Regions from separate parts of the Synechococcus sp. CC9311 genome, predicted to be linked through region 2. Evidence: predicted binding sites of a transcription regulator. Region 2 holds the regulator's gene; each other region holds the start of a gene.
What was found. The regulator NtcA, encoded in region 2, controls nitrogen genes in cyanobacteria. The targets are predictions, from matches to a motif close to GTANCNNNNGNTAC.
Positions count from the first base shown of each region.

Region 1: SYNC_RS13220 (molybdenum cofactor guanylyltransferase) is a predicted target of NtcA. The motif match lies at 1,350-1,363, and genes of this name have one in related genera.
Region 3: SYNC_RS13195 (circularly permuted type 2 ATP-grasp protein) is a predicted target of NtcA. The motif match lies at 2,210-2,223, and genes of this name have one in related genera.
Region 4: queF (preQ(1) synthase) is a predicted target of NtcA. The motif match lies at 2,508-2,521, and genes of this name have one in related genera.

Region 1 covers NC_008319.1:2,539,371-2,543,326, forward strand. Annotated here, with positions in the region: gene SYNC_RS13215 (GTP 3',8-cyclase MoaA) at 1-720, opposite strand, end outside; gene SYNC_RS13220 (molybdenum cofactor guanylyltransferase) at 717-1,298, opposite strand; gene SYNC_RS13225 (MFS transporter) at 1,555-3,117, shown strand; gene SYNC_RS13230 (molybdopterin oxidoreductase family protein) at 3,195-3,956, shown strand, end outside.
Region 2 covers NC_008319.1:323,209-327,164, forward strand. Annotated here, with positions in the region: gene SYNC_RS01510 (DUF3146 family protein) at 1-214, shown strand, start outside; gene SYNC_RS01515 (resolvase) at 192-644, opposite strand; gene SYNC_RS01520 (DUF3084 domain-containing protein) at 641-1,771, opposite strand; gene ntcA (global nitrogen regulator NtcA) at 1,823-2,557, opposite strand; gene rph (ribonuclease PH) at 2,649-3,374, opposite strand; gene SYNC_RS01535 (cob(I)yrinic acid a,c-diamide adenosyltransferase) at 3,509-3,956, shown strand, end outside.
Region 3 covers NC_008319.1:2,532,868-2,536,823, forward strand. Annotated here, with positions in the region: gene ureC (urease subunit alpha) at 1-1,258, shown strand, start outside; gene SYNC_RS13190 (type 1 glutamine amidotransferase) at 1,255-2,022, shown strand; gene SYNC_RS13195 (circularly permuted type 2 ATP-grasp protein) at 2,279-3,751, shown strand; gene SYNC_RS13200 (alpha-E domain-containing protein) at 3,745-3,956, shown strand, end outside.
Region 4 covers NC_008319.1:2,040,152-2,044,107, forward strand. Annotated here, with positions in the region: gene SYNC_RS10670 (cytochrome c biogenesis CcdA family protein) at 61-729, shown strand; gene SYNC_RS10675 (cytochrome c biogenesis protein ResB) at 734-2,041, shown strand; gene queF (preQ(1) synthase) at 2,013-2,423, opposite strand; gene SYNC_RS10685 (hypothetical protein) at 2,574-2,801, shown strand; gene SYNC_RS10690 (P-II family nitrogen regulator) at 2,833-3,171, shown strand; gene SYNC_RS10695 (TlyA family RNA methyltransferase) at 3,160-3,956, opposite strand, start outside.

The DNA.
Region 1 (3,956 bases), 390 kb from region 2:
CGGCCAATGGCGATGAAGGAGCTGAATCATCTCCTGAGCAGGCATGACCTGATCACGGCACCAGCCATTGCGATTGCCAACGTCCATATATTCGATCAAACGCAACTGCAACCGTTGTTGCCTGGCCAAACGCGCCAATGGAATCAACTGATCATCATTGAAGCCGCGTTGGATCACGGCATTGAGCTTGAGGCCGCCTTGCGCAGGATCAAATCCAGCAGCACGAGCGGCATCAATTCCAGCCAATACCCTCGCGAACAGGGCATTCCCAGCCTCAGGGCCAGAACGCAAACCTGCCATTCGCGCGATACTTGCGCCATCTACGGCATCCAAGCTGATCGTGATGCGATCCACTCCAGCAGCTCGCAACCGTCTCGCCTTGTTGTCGTTTAGAAGAGAACCGTTGGTCGTGATAGCAACCTCTTTCAAACGGCTGAAGGGGTGAGCAGCCGTCTGCCTTCCAAGCGAAAGGGCATCAAGAAGCGGCCAAAGGCGTTCGGTGAGCAAAGGTTCACCACCGGTCAAGCGAAGAGTGTGGGCACCTAATCGGCAAGCAGCAGAAATTAAGCGCAGCTGGTCTGCGGTCGTAAGTAAACCGGGCGGCTCAATACTTTCTGGACAGCAATAAGGGCAAGACAAATTGCACCGTGCCGTTAGCGAAAGCCTCAAAACCCCAAGGGGCCTTGCAAGACGATCAGTGACTGGCGAGGGCATCGTCATGTCCCAAACGGGGCAAGATCAGCAGGGCAGTTGGCATTACGCAAAAATTCTGCTTGGAAGCCAAGAGTCCGATACGGAACCCTTTCTAGCCATTTCATCCAACTTCGCTCATCGGCAGACATTTGAAATTTGATGCTGTCTCGGTAAAGAGAGGAATTGGGATAAATACCAAACAATGGCTGAAGGGTATGACCATCGTGAGCGACTACAGCCAAAGTGGGTTGTTCGTTCCAGGCTGCAATCAAGGCAACAAGGAGCTCAGTCTCCAACCAAGGCATATCAACAGGCAGTGTTAACCAGCCTTGGGCTTCGTCCTGATCGAACATGGCGAGCATCGCAGCAAGAGGTCCCTTCCCAGGGGAAGGATCTAACTTGCAATCCACACCCTCCAGTTTTGAAACAAGCGCATGGTGACTGGGGCTCGAACTCACGACAACTGCTTCAAGACCAAGTTGGAGGCACAAATCGACAGTGTGAGTCAACCAACAGCCTCCCTTTGGATGGGGGATCAAAGCTTTATCTCGGCCCATTCGGCGACTGGAACCACCGCAGAGGACACACGCCAACAGGGTGCCCACTTGTTAGAAACCCGTCTATAGACATCATCAATCGGCACATGGAACAGTTGTGTAGCGAATACGACCATTAGGCGACAGGCAATCCCTTTATCACTCAACTGAAGTCCTCAGATCAAGTGCCATTCCGTATCTGAGACAACCATGCAAATCACAATTGGATGGTTTAGTGAATGATCGGCTTGCATATGCGCCGTTTTTTGAATCCTGAGTGCGTTTTTTAAGAGACCGGGGTTTATTCCAATTTTATTAATTCCCCATGCTTGGAGAACTCTGGTCGTTCCAGGGGAGATACCGAACTCTTCATCTCACCTGGTTCGCATTTTTTCTGACCTTTGTCGTCTGGTTCAACCTGGCGCCCTTGGCTACCACCGTTAAGGCCGATTTGGGATTAACTCTCGGTCAAATCCGCACCGTTGCCATTTGCAACGTAGCCCTCACGATCCCAGCCCGCGTTCTGATTGGAATGCTCCTCGACAAATACGGGCCTCGACTGACCTATTCCAGCCTGCTGGTTTTTTCAGTCATTCCTTGCCTGATGTTCGCCTCAGCCCAAGACTTCAATCAATTAGTTGTTGCACGCCTGCTTTTATCCATCGTGGGTGCAGGCTTTGTGATCGGGATCCGCATGGTTGCCGAATGGTTCCCACCGAAAGAGATCGGTCTAGCTGAAGGAATCTATGGCGGATGGGGCAATTTCGGATCAGCGTTCTCGGCTTTAACACTTGTAGGACTGGCCGGATGGCTCTCGTTCTCAGGCGGCTTCGAGCTGCCATCAGGCGCTGTCCTTAATTGGCGTGGTGCCATTGCTCTAACAGGGATTATTTCTGCTGTATACGGCTTTATTTATTACTTCAACGTTAGCGATACACCTCCTGGTAAGACTTATCAAAAGCCTGAGCGAACAGCAGGCTTGGAAGTCACATCGATGCGTGATTTCTGGGGTTTGCTGGGGATGAATGTACCGTTTGCCGCCATTCTCTGTGTGCTTTGTTGGCGCCTACAAAAAGTTGGCTTCCTGAATGCAGGAACCTACCCACTAGCCCTAGGGGCTGTTCTGATCTGGTTTATCTTTCAGACCTGGGGAATCATTCGCACCAATCGTGAGCTAATCATGGGTACGAAGACGTACCCCAAAGAAGATCGCTACGAATTCAAGCAGGTTGCCATTCTTGAACTCACTTACATTGTGAACTTCGGATCAGAGTTGGCCGTCGTATCGATGTTGCCAACATTTTTCGAAACCACTTTTGATCTACCCAAGGCAACCGCTGGAATCCTTGCCTCCTGCTTTGCTTTTGTGAATCTTGTCGCTCGCCCAGCTGGTGGTCTGATCTCAGACAAACTCGGCAGTCGTAAGAACACCATGGCATTTTTAACAGGAGGCCTAGGGATTGGTTATCTCGTGATGAGCATGATCAAACCTGGCACGTTCAGCGGAACGACAGGGATCATCATTGCTGTGTTGATCACCATGCTTGCCTCCTTCTTCGTTCAATCAGGAGAAGGGGCTACGTTTGCACTTGTTCCGTTGGTGAAGCGTCGCGTCACGGGCCAAGTCGCTGGTTTGGTTGGTGCATACGGCAACGTCGGAGCTGTGACTTATCTAACGATTTTTAGTCTGCTTCCGATGTGGATGGGTGGGGGTAAAGATCCTTCACCAGAAATCATCGCAGCCTCCAATAGTGCTTTCTTCCAAGTTCTGGGGGTCGCTGGCCTGATTGTTGCTTTCTTCTGCTTCTTTTTCCTCAAAGAACCTAAGGGTTCCTTCGATGACTTACATGAAGGGGAAACAGCGAGTCCTGAATTCGCCAACAACTGATTCCATATACCTATTCATAACTGCAGTGCACCCGGCGTCATTGACTCCGGGTGTTTCTAAATACCTATCTTCAAATCATGGCAGAGCAAACCACATCCATTCGCAGTCAATGTCCTTATTGCGGAGTGGGGTGTGGTTTGGACTTACAACCACCAGCAAAAAAGGGGGAGGCCGTCAGGCGAGATGCAGATGGAACCCCCATGTGGACGGCTAGAGGAGATCGACAGCATCCATCAAGTCTCGGTCAAGTTTGCATCAAGGGGGCCACAGTCGGAGAAACCCTATCGAGGGGCCGCCTGGATCAACCCCTCGGTCGAACCAGTCTTGATGATGACTTCCAACCGATCAGTTGGGATGAAGCTCTTGAGCGCATCTCAAGCCAAATCAAAACAAGCCTGGAATACAAGGGACCAGACTCCATCGCCATGTATGGCTCCGGACAATTCCATACCGAAGACTATTATTTGGCTCAAAAACTACTCAAAGGAGCGCTAGGAACTAATAATTTCGACGCCAATTCAAGACTTTGCATGAGTTCTGCCGTCGCGGGTTATACCCGCAGCTTGGGCTCAGATGGTCCCCCATGTAGCTATGAAGACCTAGACCACTGCACTGTGGCGTTTCTCATCGGAACCAACACCGCTGAATGCCATCCAGTGCTCTTTCAACGATTACTTAAACGTAAAAAAAGACATCCTGGCTCTGTCACCATCGTGGTAATTGACCCACGCCAAACCGATACCGCAAAGGCTGCTGACATCCACCTGGCGGTAGCTCCTGGGAGTGACCTTGCCCTCCTTCACGGCATCGCCCACCTGGTGATGCGTGAAAACGGACAG
Region 2 (3,956 bases):
CCAGAGTTTTGCAGATCAATGTTTGGAAGGAGACGTCCAGGCCGGAGGCTTCAATTGGCAGTTCAGCTGGTTTTTTGATCGAGGCGAGCTGAGTGTGGAGCCCTCCCTGGGGCGAGCGTTGATTCAAGACGCGCTCCTTCGCTTCCTTGTGAAATCTGACTATGACCTTGAGCCCGGTGGTGATTACACCTTCACCGTGAGGGCCCGTTTTTGAGGGGATCGGGACCTGGCCATTGCAACGGCCGATCTAAATAATCTTCGAGGATCACGAGCGCGGCGATGGCGTCGAGATCACCAGACGGGATGCGCAGGCCTAAAGGAAGCAAGCGCTTCCAGCCCCGTGCAGGCCACAACTGCCAGTAACGCTCGCGGGCTCGCAGGGTGGTTCCTGTTTCGTCCACGACATGGACCTTCAGGCTGGTGGGAAGTTGTTGTTGCCAGATCGTGCTGCTGGTGCCGTCACCGATCACCAGATCAGCAATCTGAGCGTTCTCCCCCTGATCGTCTTCCATCCAGGCGCGCAGCTGATCCAGCACCTCAGCGCTTGGGATCACCATGGCTTTCAGCACCGTGTTCGTTGAGATGTTTGCTAGAAGCAATCCGCATTTGCTTCGGCCAGGATCCAAGGCGACGACGCGTGTCATGGACTGAGACGCAACTGGATGGCGATCGGATCTGCTGTTTCGCTACGCCGTAAAGCGACTGCTTCGAGCGTTGCGAGACCGCCGTTGCGGTCGATCAGCTCTTGGCCAAGCGCATTGATGGCATTGCCATCGAACTGCAGACCCTTGCTGAGAGAACCGCGTCGTTGCACCTCGGCCAATGTGGAGGCAAGGAGAAGATTCAGTCGGTTGCGAACGGCTTCAGGGTTGCGCTCATTGCTCGCGACGGTGGTGCGGGCCAGGATCTCTCCCTCTCTGGTCACCGTGACATTGGGAAGCACTTCAGGGAAGGCGTACACAACGGTTTCGCCCAGAAGCACATTGGCTGCTGAACGGATGTTCACAACCCAGGTGCCAGGTTTGCGAATCGTTTGTTCCAAGCGTTTGATATCGGGTCGCGGAACCAGCAGGAGCTGACGCTCTACCGGTTGGCCAGGCAGCACTTGTTGATAGGCCTGAAGATTGGCATCTCGTAGCAACTGATCGATGACCGTTTTTGCCTGATCGGGGCGTTCCAGCTTCAGGGTCACGGTGGTAAGTGGCTGACCACTGCTGATGGCGACATTTCCGCGCCGCAGAGCGAGAAGAGTGTCTTCCAGTTCATTGAGTTCTTTCTCGCCACTGCGAATTTGCGAGCGCACGGCCGAGAGTTCCTGTTCGGTGCGTTGGATCTCAACATCTTTCGCATCCACGTCTTGGCTCAAGCGCTGGCGCTCTGCTTCCAGGGATCGGGTTTGTTCCTGGAGGGGCTTCAGGGTGCGACGCAGTTCTGCCGCTCGCTGTTGGGCTGTTGTGAGCTCTTTGCCGGCTTGCTTCTGAGCGCGTTTGCTTGTTTTGAGGTCGGAGCGACTGCTTCGCAATTTCGCTTCGAGAGCATTGAGTTCAAAAAGGCCGACCCTGAGCTGCCGACTCACCAAAAGTAAGAGTCCCAGGGACAGTGCGCTAATCAGGCTGCCCGTCAACACCGTGATCACCACGGCTGTGCGCTTCGGACGCAGCCCAAGCAAGCTCAGCCGAGCTTTCCCCACGCGAGAACCAAGGCGGTCTCCCAGGGTTGAGAGCACGCCTCCAAGTACAAGCAGAGCGAGAAGTAGGAACCAGCCGGTCACGGAGTACGAAGAATCAGAGTTCGGGTGGGAGCTCCATCTTCACCTGCAAGGTCAGCTGAACCGCTTGGCAAGAGCGATTGGATCGAGAACAGTGATCTTTTTGCGATCGATATCCACAAGGCTGGACGACTTGAGATCACCCAAGAGACGAGTGATCGTGACGCGTGTGGACCCGATGGCCTCGGCGATGGCTTGATGCGAGAGGCGAAGGTCGATGGTGATGCCTCGTTGACCAGGCACTCCGAAATCTCGACAGAGCACCAGCAGAAAACTCACCAGCCGAGACGACATGTCCCGATGGGTGAGGGTTTCGATCATCGTTTCGGTTTGAAGAATCCTGCTGGAAAGACCTTGCAATAACAGCAAGCCCACACTGGTGTCAGCTTCGATGGCCTGCCGCACTGATGTAGCGGGAGCCGTGACCATCTCCACTCTGGTGAAAGCGATCGAGTGATAGAAACGATCGGATCGATGACCTGTTAGTAACGACAGCACTCCAAAAAGACTGTTTTCTCGTAACAAGGCAACAGTGATTTCTTCGCCGGATTCGTAAACCCTGGAGAGACGAACGGCACCTCGACGGATGAGGTACACCTTTTCTGCGGGGTCACCGGGGAAAAAGATGGTTTTGCCGCGTTCCACCATTTCGGAGTTGGCTCCATCGAGTCCCCGAATGACGTCTTGAAGAGTGCGGCTTGATGGAACCGCGGGGGTTCCAAAGCTCGAGCCCGCCGGGCGAATTGTTGGTGGTGCGTAGCGGCTGAAGCCGCGGCTGACCTCAGCCATGTTCCCAGCGCATTTGTCGAGATGTTATGGATCAGCCCACCCAGCCCGTGTAGCAAGGAACACGAAATGCTGCCTTGTAATGAGGCGGAGTTCATCCAGCGGACAGAGCCGCGCGTTGATCATCCATGATTTTTTTGAGGCCAGGCTCGGCGAGGTCCAGTAGGTCATTGAGCTGGTGACGGCTAAAAGGAGCTCCTTCGGCAGTGCCCTGCAGTTCCAGCAAATGCCCTTCTCCGTTCATCACGACGTTGAGATCCACATCGGCTTGGCTGTCTTCGCTGTAGTCGAGGTCGAGTAAAGGGCGTTTGTGAATCACGCCAACGGAGACGGCGGCCACCTGCGATTGGACAGGATTGGTATTGAGAACTCCTTGTTGAACAAGCCGCTCACAGGCCCTTTGAAGCGCAACCCAAGATCCGCTGATCGCAGCGGTGCGGGTGCCTGCATCTGCCTGAATCACATCACAATCGATTCTCAATGTGTTCTCGCCGAGAGCTTCCATATCGATGGCTGCGCGCAGGCTGCGGCCAATCAGACGCTGAATCTCCTGGGTGCGTCCGCTCAATTTGAGTAGCTCTCTGTTTTGGCGCTCCGGAGTGGATCCAGGCAGGAGTCGGTATTCGGCGCTGAGCCACCCCTTCCCTTGATCTTTGCGCCAGCGAGGCACTCCTTCTTGATGGCAAACGCTGCAAAGAACAGTGGTGCGTCCGCTGTGGATGATCACTGAACTCAGCGCAAATCCCATGGGATCCCAGCTGATCGAGAAGGGTCGAAGGTCGCCCGGTCGACGTCCGTCGTTGCGAGAGGTGTCGGTCATGAGGCCACGGTGCGGAGTTGCTTTGAGCCTGCCAGTTGGTTAGGCACACCATGGATGGTGTCAAAACACTTGTGTATTCGACTTTCACCGCTAGATTCATCCACATCCGGATTTGCCGGACATCGGCGAATGTGATGACCGTCAGCCTCAGCCCTACCCATCATTCTCGTGAGTCGCGGACTGTTGACCACAGGACTCTCGAGCAAGCAGGACTAAGGCGATTGCCCTCTGTCGAGGTTCGTCCACCCCTCCATTTGGTTGCTCCAGAAGGGCAGCTTCAGGTGCATACCGCCTCTTTTCGAGGGAGCTTTTCTGGTGTGCTGAGCCAAGCGCTGCGGACTGCAGGTCTTGGTAGCAATGTGTTGATCGCCCAGTTTCTCAAGGGTGGAGTGGGTCAAGGCCCCCAGAGCAGCCTCACCCTCTGCGACAGGCTGAGATGGTTGCGGCCTTCCGTGGCGGAATGCCTGTCAGATGCTGCTGTGAGCCGCGATGACGAGGTAAAAGAGGCTGTCCAGGAGGTCTGGCAGATCTGCAAGACCCATCTCTTAGAAGGCACGTTGGACCAACTCGTCCTGGATGAGA
Region 3 (3,956 bases), 400 kb from region 2:
CGGGGTGACCACACTCATGGGCGGTGGCACGGGACCCGCCACCGGAACTAATGCAACCACCTGCACCCCGGGTGCATTTCACATCGGCCGAATGCTGCAGGCAGCAGAAGGACTTCCCGTGAACCTGGGCTTTTTCGGCAAAGGAAACGCCAGCACTCCAGAAGCCTTGGAGGAACAAGTACGAGCGGGAGCCTGTGGCCTGAAGCTTCACGAGGATTGGGGCACCACACCTGCCGCGATCGATGCCTGTCTGTCCGTTGCTGACCAGATGGATGTGCAGGTTTGCATCCACACCGACACGCTCAATGAAGCCGGTTTCGTGGAAGACACCATCGCAGCCATCAAGGGACGCACGATTCATACCTTTCATACCGAAGGTGCCGGAGGCGGGCATGCGCCAGACATCATCAAAATCTGCGGAGAAGCGAACGTGCTGCCAAGCAGCACCAACCCAACAAGGCCCTACACCCGCAACACTCTCGAGGAACACCTCGACATGTTGATGGTGTGCCATCACCTTGATCCAAAAATCCCAGAGGACGTGGCCTTTGCAGAATCACGCATCCGCCGCGAAACCATTGCTGCTGAGGACATCCTTCACGACCTAGGCGCCTTCTCGATCATCGCTAGCGACTCCCAAGCAATGGGACGCGTGGGAGAGGTGATCACACGCACCTTCCAAACAGCCCACAAAATGAAGGTTCAACGCGGCGCCTTACCAGAAGACTCAAGCCGAAACGACAACCACCGCCTCAAGCGCTACATCGCCAAAGTGACGATCAACCCAGCAATCGCCCATGGCATCAGCAGTCAGGTGGGTTCCGTGGAAACAGGCAAACTCGCCGACCTCGTGCTTTGGAAACCAGGATTCTTTGGAATACGACCTCAACTTGTTGTCAAAGGCGGGTCAATCGTCTGGGCCCAAATGGGTGATGCCAATGCCTCAATCCCCACGCCTGGTCCAGTCCACGGCAGACCGATGTTTGCTGCCTTCGGAAAAGCGCTTGCACCCAGTTGCCTCACCTTCATGAGCGATGCGGCCATGAACGACAACATCCAAAGCAAACTTGGACTGAAGCGCACCTGTATTGCCGTAGAAAACACGCGTGAAGTTGGCAAAAGTGCTCTGAAGCTCAACTCTGCACTACCAAACATGAGCGTGGATCCACAGACCTATGAGGTGTTTGCCGATGGCGAGCTCCTAACCTGTGAACCAGCGGAGGTTTTGCCTCTCGCCCAACGCTATCTGCTGCTTTGAACACAACCACCCCAACCTTGCTGGTGGTGCAGCACATCGATCGAGAAGGCCCTGATCTCGTTGCGGAAATCGCACTGGAGCAAGGGATGAGCATTCACACGATTCGCCCTGATCAGGGGGAGCCTCTCCCCGACCCCATCAGCACTAAAAACACAATCGCTCTTCTACTCGGAGGACCGATGAGTGTCGGAGACCGACATCAAGAGTCGCTGGCTTGGATGCAACAGGAGTTGGACTGGCTCACTCGTTGGCATCAACACAACAATCCCGTGCTGGGAATCTGCCTTGGCGCTCAACTTTTGGCGGTCGCTGCTGGTGGCAGGGTGCAACCATTGCAGGTGGGACTACCACCTCAACCCTTGAAAGAGGTTGGCTACGGATCCATTCATTGGCTCACGAAGCCAAGTAGCGAACCACTCCTACAGGGATTACAACCCAGTGAAATAGTGCTGCATTGGCATGGTGATCGCATCCAGCTTCCTCCAACAGCAACCTTGCTGGGCTCATCACTTCATTGCCCAGAACAAGCGTTCCGAATTGCCAAACATGCGGTTGGCTTGCAATGTCACTTTGAACTGAGCAGGTCCAATCTCGAGCGCTGGATTCAAGAGGACCATGAAACTATCGTGAGCGCCATAGGGCCGGATGGGCCCGAGCGATTAAGACAAGACAATGAGAGATTCGGTGAATCAGTGCAACAACAAGGACGAATTTTGATCAGAAATACCTTGAGACTCCTTTCTGCACGCACAACCAAACCATAAACAGGCCAAATGGGCCAACAATGAAGTGACCCTTACAAGAGCTTCAAGCTGAAGCTAACACCACTTACAAATGGCTCAGGCAAATCACGCTTAGGCCTAAAAAAGAAGTATTCGAGTCCAATTTATTCAAACAATTGATCAGGAGCAGAGGACAAAAGTCAGCTCTACAGCAGCAATTTAGAAATCAGTAGCAAACAACACCTGCCAAGGTGGGCTCAAAGCGATTGGATAGGAGTGATAAACAACGATTCATGCGATGTTCAAGGAATACCAACCATCGCATGGATATGACGAGTATTTCTGCAAAAAGCAGGCTGCCCCACGTGCTGACTTGGAGCCTCTACTCAACTCGCTGGGCCAAATCGGCATGGCCGAGCTCCAACACAATCATGCCTGCGCCAGCAATCTGTTAAGACGCCTAGGAGCCACGTTCCGAATCAACGGCTCAGGAGCACATGCAGACGAACGAATCCTCCCTTTTGATCCATTACCAAGACTGATTCACAAACGAGAGTGGGTGATTCTGGAAGAGGGTTTGCTGCAACGGCTGGATGCAATTGATCATTTTTTGGCTGATATTTATGGACCACAAAATATCCTCAATGACAACGTCATTCCACGGGAAGACGTTGAAAGCTCCCAAGGCTGGCGTCCAGAAATGCAAGGTATTTCATTACCTCTGGGACGATGGTGTCACATTTCTGGACTGGACTTGATCAGGGATGGGGATGGCAACTGGCGAGTACTAGAAGACAACTTACGATGCCCTTCAGGGGTTGCTTATTTCCTCGAAAATCGTCGTGTCATGAAGCGATTATTTCCGAGTCTATTTGAAGGGCGACAAATCCAAGCAATCGATGATTACCCCTCCCATTTACTACGAACACTTCAGGATCTAGCCCCATGGAGTGAAACCCCACGGGTGGCTCTTCTCACTCCAGGAGTCTTCAACAGTGCTTATTTCGAACACAGCTACCTCGCACAGCAAATGGGAATCACACTAGTGGAAGGCAGAGACTTGATCTGCGAAAACGAACATGTATGGATGCGCAGCACAGCAGGATTACAACGTATCGATGTGATCTATCGACGAATTGATGATGATTTTCTGGACCCCAAAGTGTTCCGCCGAGATTCCGTCCTTGGAGTGCCTGGCCTCATGGACGCAATGCGCAAAGGAAACGTAGCGATCGCCAATGCACCAGGCACAGGTGTTGCCGACGACAAGCTTATTTATGCCTACGTGCCCGAGATGATTCGCTACTACCTCGACCAGGAACCAATCATCGACAACGTGCCCACTTACCTCTGTTCAAAGCCAAATGACTTGACCTACGTGCTGGAACACCTCAACTCACTCGTCGTGAAATCAGTCGCTGAAGCTGGTGGCTACGGGATGTTGATCGGCCCCCACGCATCAACAAGCGAAATCGAGGCTTTTGCCGAGAAGATCAAGGCCCATCCACGCAATTTCATTGCACAGCCCACATTGCAACTCTCGACCGTTCCCTCTCTCAGTGAGGGTGAACTCTATCCGTGTCATGTGGACTTGCGTCCATATGTTCTGCGCGGAAAAAGGAACTGGGTCAGTCCAGGTGGACTCACCCGCGTCGCCTTAAGACGTGGATCTTTAGTCGTGAATTCATCCCAAGGTGGCGGGTGCAAAGACACCTGGGTGGTGACCGATCATCACGCACCCGTTGAACATCGGGAGGCCATGCCGTGTTGAGCCGGGTCGCGGACTCCCTCTATTGGATCAACCGTTTTGTGGAGCGCGCCGAAAACATCTCTCGCTTTCTTGAAGTAAGCGAAGCAATGTCTTTAGACAATCCCAGCAGCAATGCTGAACCCTGGTTGCCATTAATCGATGCAAGCGGTGATCGCCAGCTTTTCGATCAAAGCTATCCACGTCGATCGCCACAGGATGTAAGGGG
Region 4 (3,956 bases), 890 kb from region 2:
GGTACAACCATTTCCTCATTCGAGCTGGCACTGTCCGACCTTGCCCGCAGCAGCGAGCAACTGCTCAACCATGCGCTGCAGCAGCCTGGTCCAATCACGGTGGCTCTTGTCTTTGCCGGAGGAGCTTTAACCAGCCTGGGCCCCTGTTCCCTGTCTTTGCTACCTGTCACGCTCGCGTACCTAGCCGGCTTCGATAGCAAGCAAAAGCCTTGGCAACGCAGTCTTTCGTTTTGTGCTGGCATCGTGGGAGCCCTGGTTGTGCTGGGCAGCCTGAGTGGATTGCTGGGCCGCATCTACGGTCAAATCCCTGGTTTGGTACCAACCCTTGTTGCAGTCCTAGCAATGGTGATGGGGCTCAATCTTCTGGGCGTGGTTCGAATCCCCCTTCCCGCAGGACCCGACCCGATGCGTTGGACCAGCAAGGTGCCCGCTCCGCTAGCCCCGGTTGCAGCCGGATTGGCGTTTGGGCTCGCTGCTTCACCCTGCACAACTCCGGTACTGGCTGTGCTACTTGGCTGGATTGCCAGCACGGGACGTCCCCTCCTTGGAGTGCTGATGCTCACAAGCTTCGGGATTGGTCAAGTGCTACCTCTCCTCCTTGCGGGCAACTTGGCAGCCTCACTCCCACGGTTGCTGGCGTTACGGCCCATCGGCCGGTGGGTTCCTCCAATCAGTGGGGTGGTCCTGCTTGCCACAGGCACGCTCACGTTGTTAGCAAGATTGACCTGATCCGATGCCTGCACTGCGCCGACTCTTCGCCCTGCTCTCGGATCTTCGATTAGCAATTCTGCTCCTTCTGCTGATTGCGGGAGCAAGCGCCCTTGGGACCATTCTTCCGCAGAACGAAGCGCCTGATTTGTATCTCGAGCGTTTTAATGCAGACCCATGGCTCGGAATGATCAATGGCGAACAGATGTTGCAACTGCAGTTGGACAGCATCTATTCGAGCGTGTGGTTTTTAAGCCTTTTAGCTTGGCTGGGATTGGCCTTGATCTTGTGCAGCTGGCGTCGTCAATGGCCAGCACTGCTCGCCACTACGCGCTGGATTGACTACCGCCAACCCAGGCAACTGAGCAAGTTAGCGTTGGCCGAATCCATTCTCTGTTCCAACGGTGAGTCGGCCTTAGACACACTGAGCGAGGAACTTCAAAAGCAAGGCTGGCAGGTCCAGAGGAATGAGGATCGCCTGGCGGCGCGGCGCGGCGTGATTGGCAAGGTTGGACCCTTATTGGTTCACACCGGCTTGGTGCTGCTGCTAATCGGGGCTGCATGGGGAGCACTTTCAGGAAACCGCTTGGAACGCTTCCTTGCGCCCGGCCGAGCTCTCGACCTACTTGATCCATCTGGCAACAACCGGCTTTCGCTCACCCTCGAGCGCTTCGCGATTGAGCGTGATCCAGCGGGACGCACCGAACAATTCCGATCAACGCTGAGGCTCGATCCACCAGGAGGGCCTTCAGAGCAGCGCATGATCAGCGTGAATCATCCGCTCCGCTATCGAGGGATGACTGTTTATCAAGCGGATTGGTCGCTAGCTGCGATCACCGTGCAGATCGGCAAGAGTCCTGAACTGCAATTACCCCTCCGTAGTTTTCCCGAACTCGGTGAACAAATTTGGGGTCTGGTGCTTCCCACACGGCCGGATGGATCCGAACCTGTGCTGATGAGCACAAGCAGTGAACAAGGCCCTGTTCAGGTGTTCGATGCAGACGGATCTCTGCTCGGCAACCTCCGACCTGGCGGAGCATCCACTGAAATCAAAGGACTTCCCCTGAGGGTGGCAAACATCATGCCTGCAAGCGGGCTGCTCCTTAAGCGTGACCCAGGTGTCCCTCTCGTTTATGCAGGTTTCGCGATCACATTGCTTGGCGGAGGCCTCAGCTTGATCGCAACCCGACAGCTATGGGCCGTGCTCGACCCAGCACCATTTCAGCCATCCAACAGAAAGCTGCACATTGGCGGACTTTGCAATCGAAATCTCGCTGGCTTAGCTGCCGAATTGCCAAGACTGATCAGCAGGGTTGACGAGTCCCGTGACTGACTCTCACAACCGTATGAACGTTGCCACGAGGGTTGAAATCAGCTTCGAGCTGCATCCAAACAGGAGCACAGGCCGCCACTAAATCATCAAGAATTTTGTTCGCCACCTCTTCATGGGAGATCGAAGTGTTGCGAAAGTGATTGATGTACAACTTGATCGCTTTCAGCTCGACCACTCGAGGTCCAGGCTGATAAATCAAGTGCAATACCGCGAAATCCGGATAACCAGAGAAGGGGCAGAGGCAAGTGAATTCCGGCAATTCGATTGACACCTCATAGGGGCGCCCGGGCCTTGGGTTGTCGAAACAGATCAACTCCGCATCTGCGATAGCTCTTTCGCCATACAGAGGAGTTTTGGTGAGCTCAGTGGCGGGATTGCTCATTGAACGAATACGGAAAACTCCAGCGACTGACCCTAAAGCCAGCCCTCCACAACTGTTGAGTGGAGCTCAGCGCTGCTTGATTTGGTATCAACACGTACAACTCATAGACCGGAATTCAGGCCTAATAGGGGTGTGTTGGACTTGCTTTCAATGGATCTCAGTCTGATTACCGAGGGACAGGCTCTCCGTCTACAGCCTGAGAGCGTTCACGGCATGTTGTGGCTTCAAACTCACTTCGAGAAGTCCCATTGGGACCAACTCGCTGAGGGCCTTGCCACGGTGAGTTGGTCCAATGCCAATGAGCTTATTAAAGATGCCTCAAACGCCGGATTGAACCTTTCTCCTCTCCCGGCCCTGTCATCCCAGCTCAATTCCTGACACACTCAAGCGAACGATCACTCAACAAATCATGAAAAAGGTCGAAGCCGTCATCCGTCCCTTCAAACTTGAGGACGTCAAATTGGCTTTGGTTAATGCCGGCATCGTTGGCATGACCGTAAGCGAAGTGCGCGGATTCGGTCGCCAGAAGGGTCAAGTAGAGCGATATCGCGGTTCTGAATTCACTGTTGAATTTCTGCAGAAGCTGAAAGTTGACGTTGTGATCGACGATGACCGCGTCGAGGCAGTAATCAACGCCATTGCGGAAGCAGCGAAAACCGGAGAAATTGGCGACGGCAAGATTTTTGTTTCTTCTGTCGACACGGTCGTAAGGATTCGCACCGGCGATCGTGACAGTTCAGCCCTCTGATTTCAGGGTGTCCTGAATTACCTGTCGAACCTTTTCATCTGAGATCTGTTGTGGTTCAAGCTCGCTTAACCACAGCAGGTATTCGTGGTTGCCGGCAGGACCGGTAATCGGTGACCCCACAACTCCCAGGGCATTCCAGCCCAGGGAATGTGCGGAAGCGATTACTGAGGCAATCGCATCCCTGTGAGCCAATCCATCTCGCACCACCCCACCTTTACCTACCCGATCGCGGCCCACCTCAAACTGAGGCTTCACCAACACCAATGCTTCACTCCCCTGCGGTTTCAGCAAGGCGCGAATAGCTGGAAGAACAAGTGACAATGATATGAACGACACATCTGCAACAGCCAGAGTGGGGAGTTCATCTTCAGGCCCGTAGAGCTCAGTTGCGGTCAGTCGACGCAAATTGGTGCGCTCTCTGAGAACAACGCGTTCATCAATACGCAAACTCCAGGCAGTCTGGCCATAGCCAACGTCGATGCCATAAACCCGATGGGCTCCGTGTTGCAGCAAGCAATCGGTGAAGCCACCCGTCGAAATTCCACCATCAAGACAGGTGCGCCCCTCCACCGAGACAGGGAAAGCCTCCAACGCTGCTAGCAACTTTTCACCACCTCTAGACACAAACCGAGGAGGCTGCTCCACAATCAATTCCAGATCGATCAAAACGGTTTGACCTGGCTTGTCGAGCAGCTGACCCCGATGATCTCTGACCTTGCCGGCGCGTATGAGCTGTTGCGCCTGCTGACGGGATGCAGCCAAGCCCAACGTCAGCATGTGGAGAT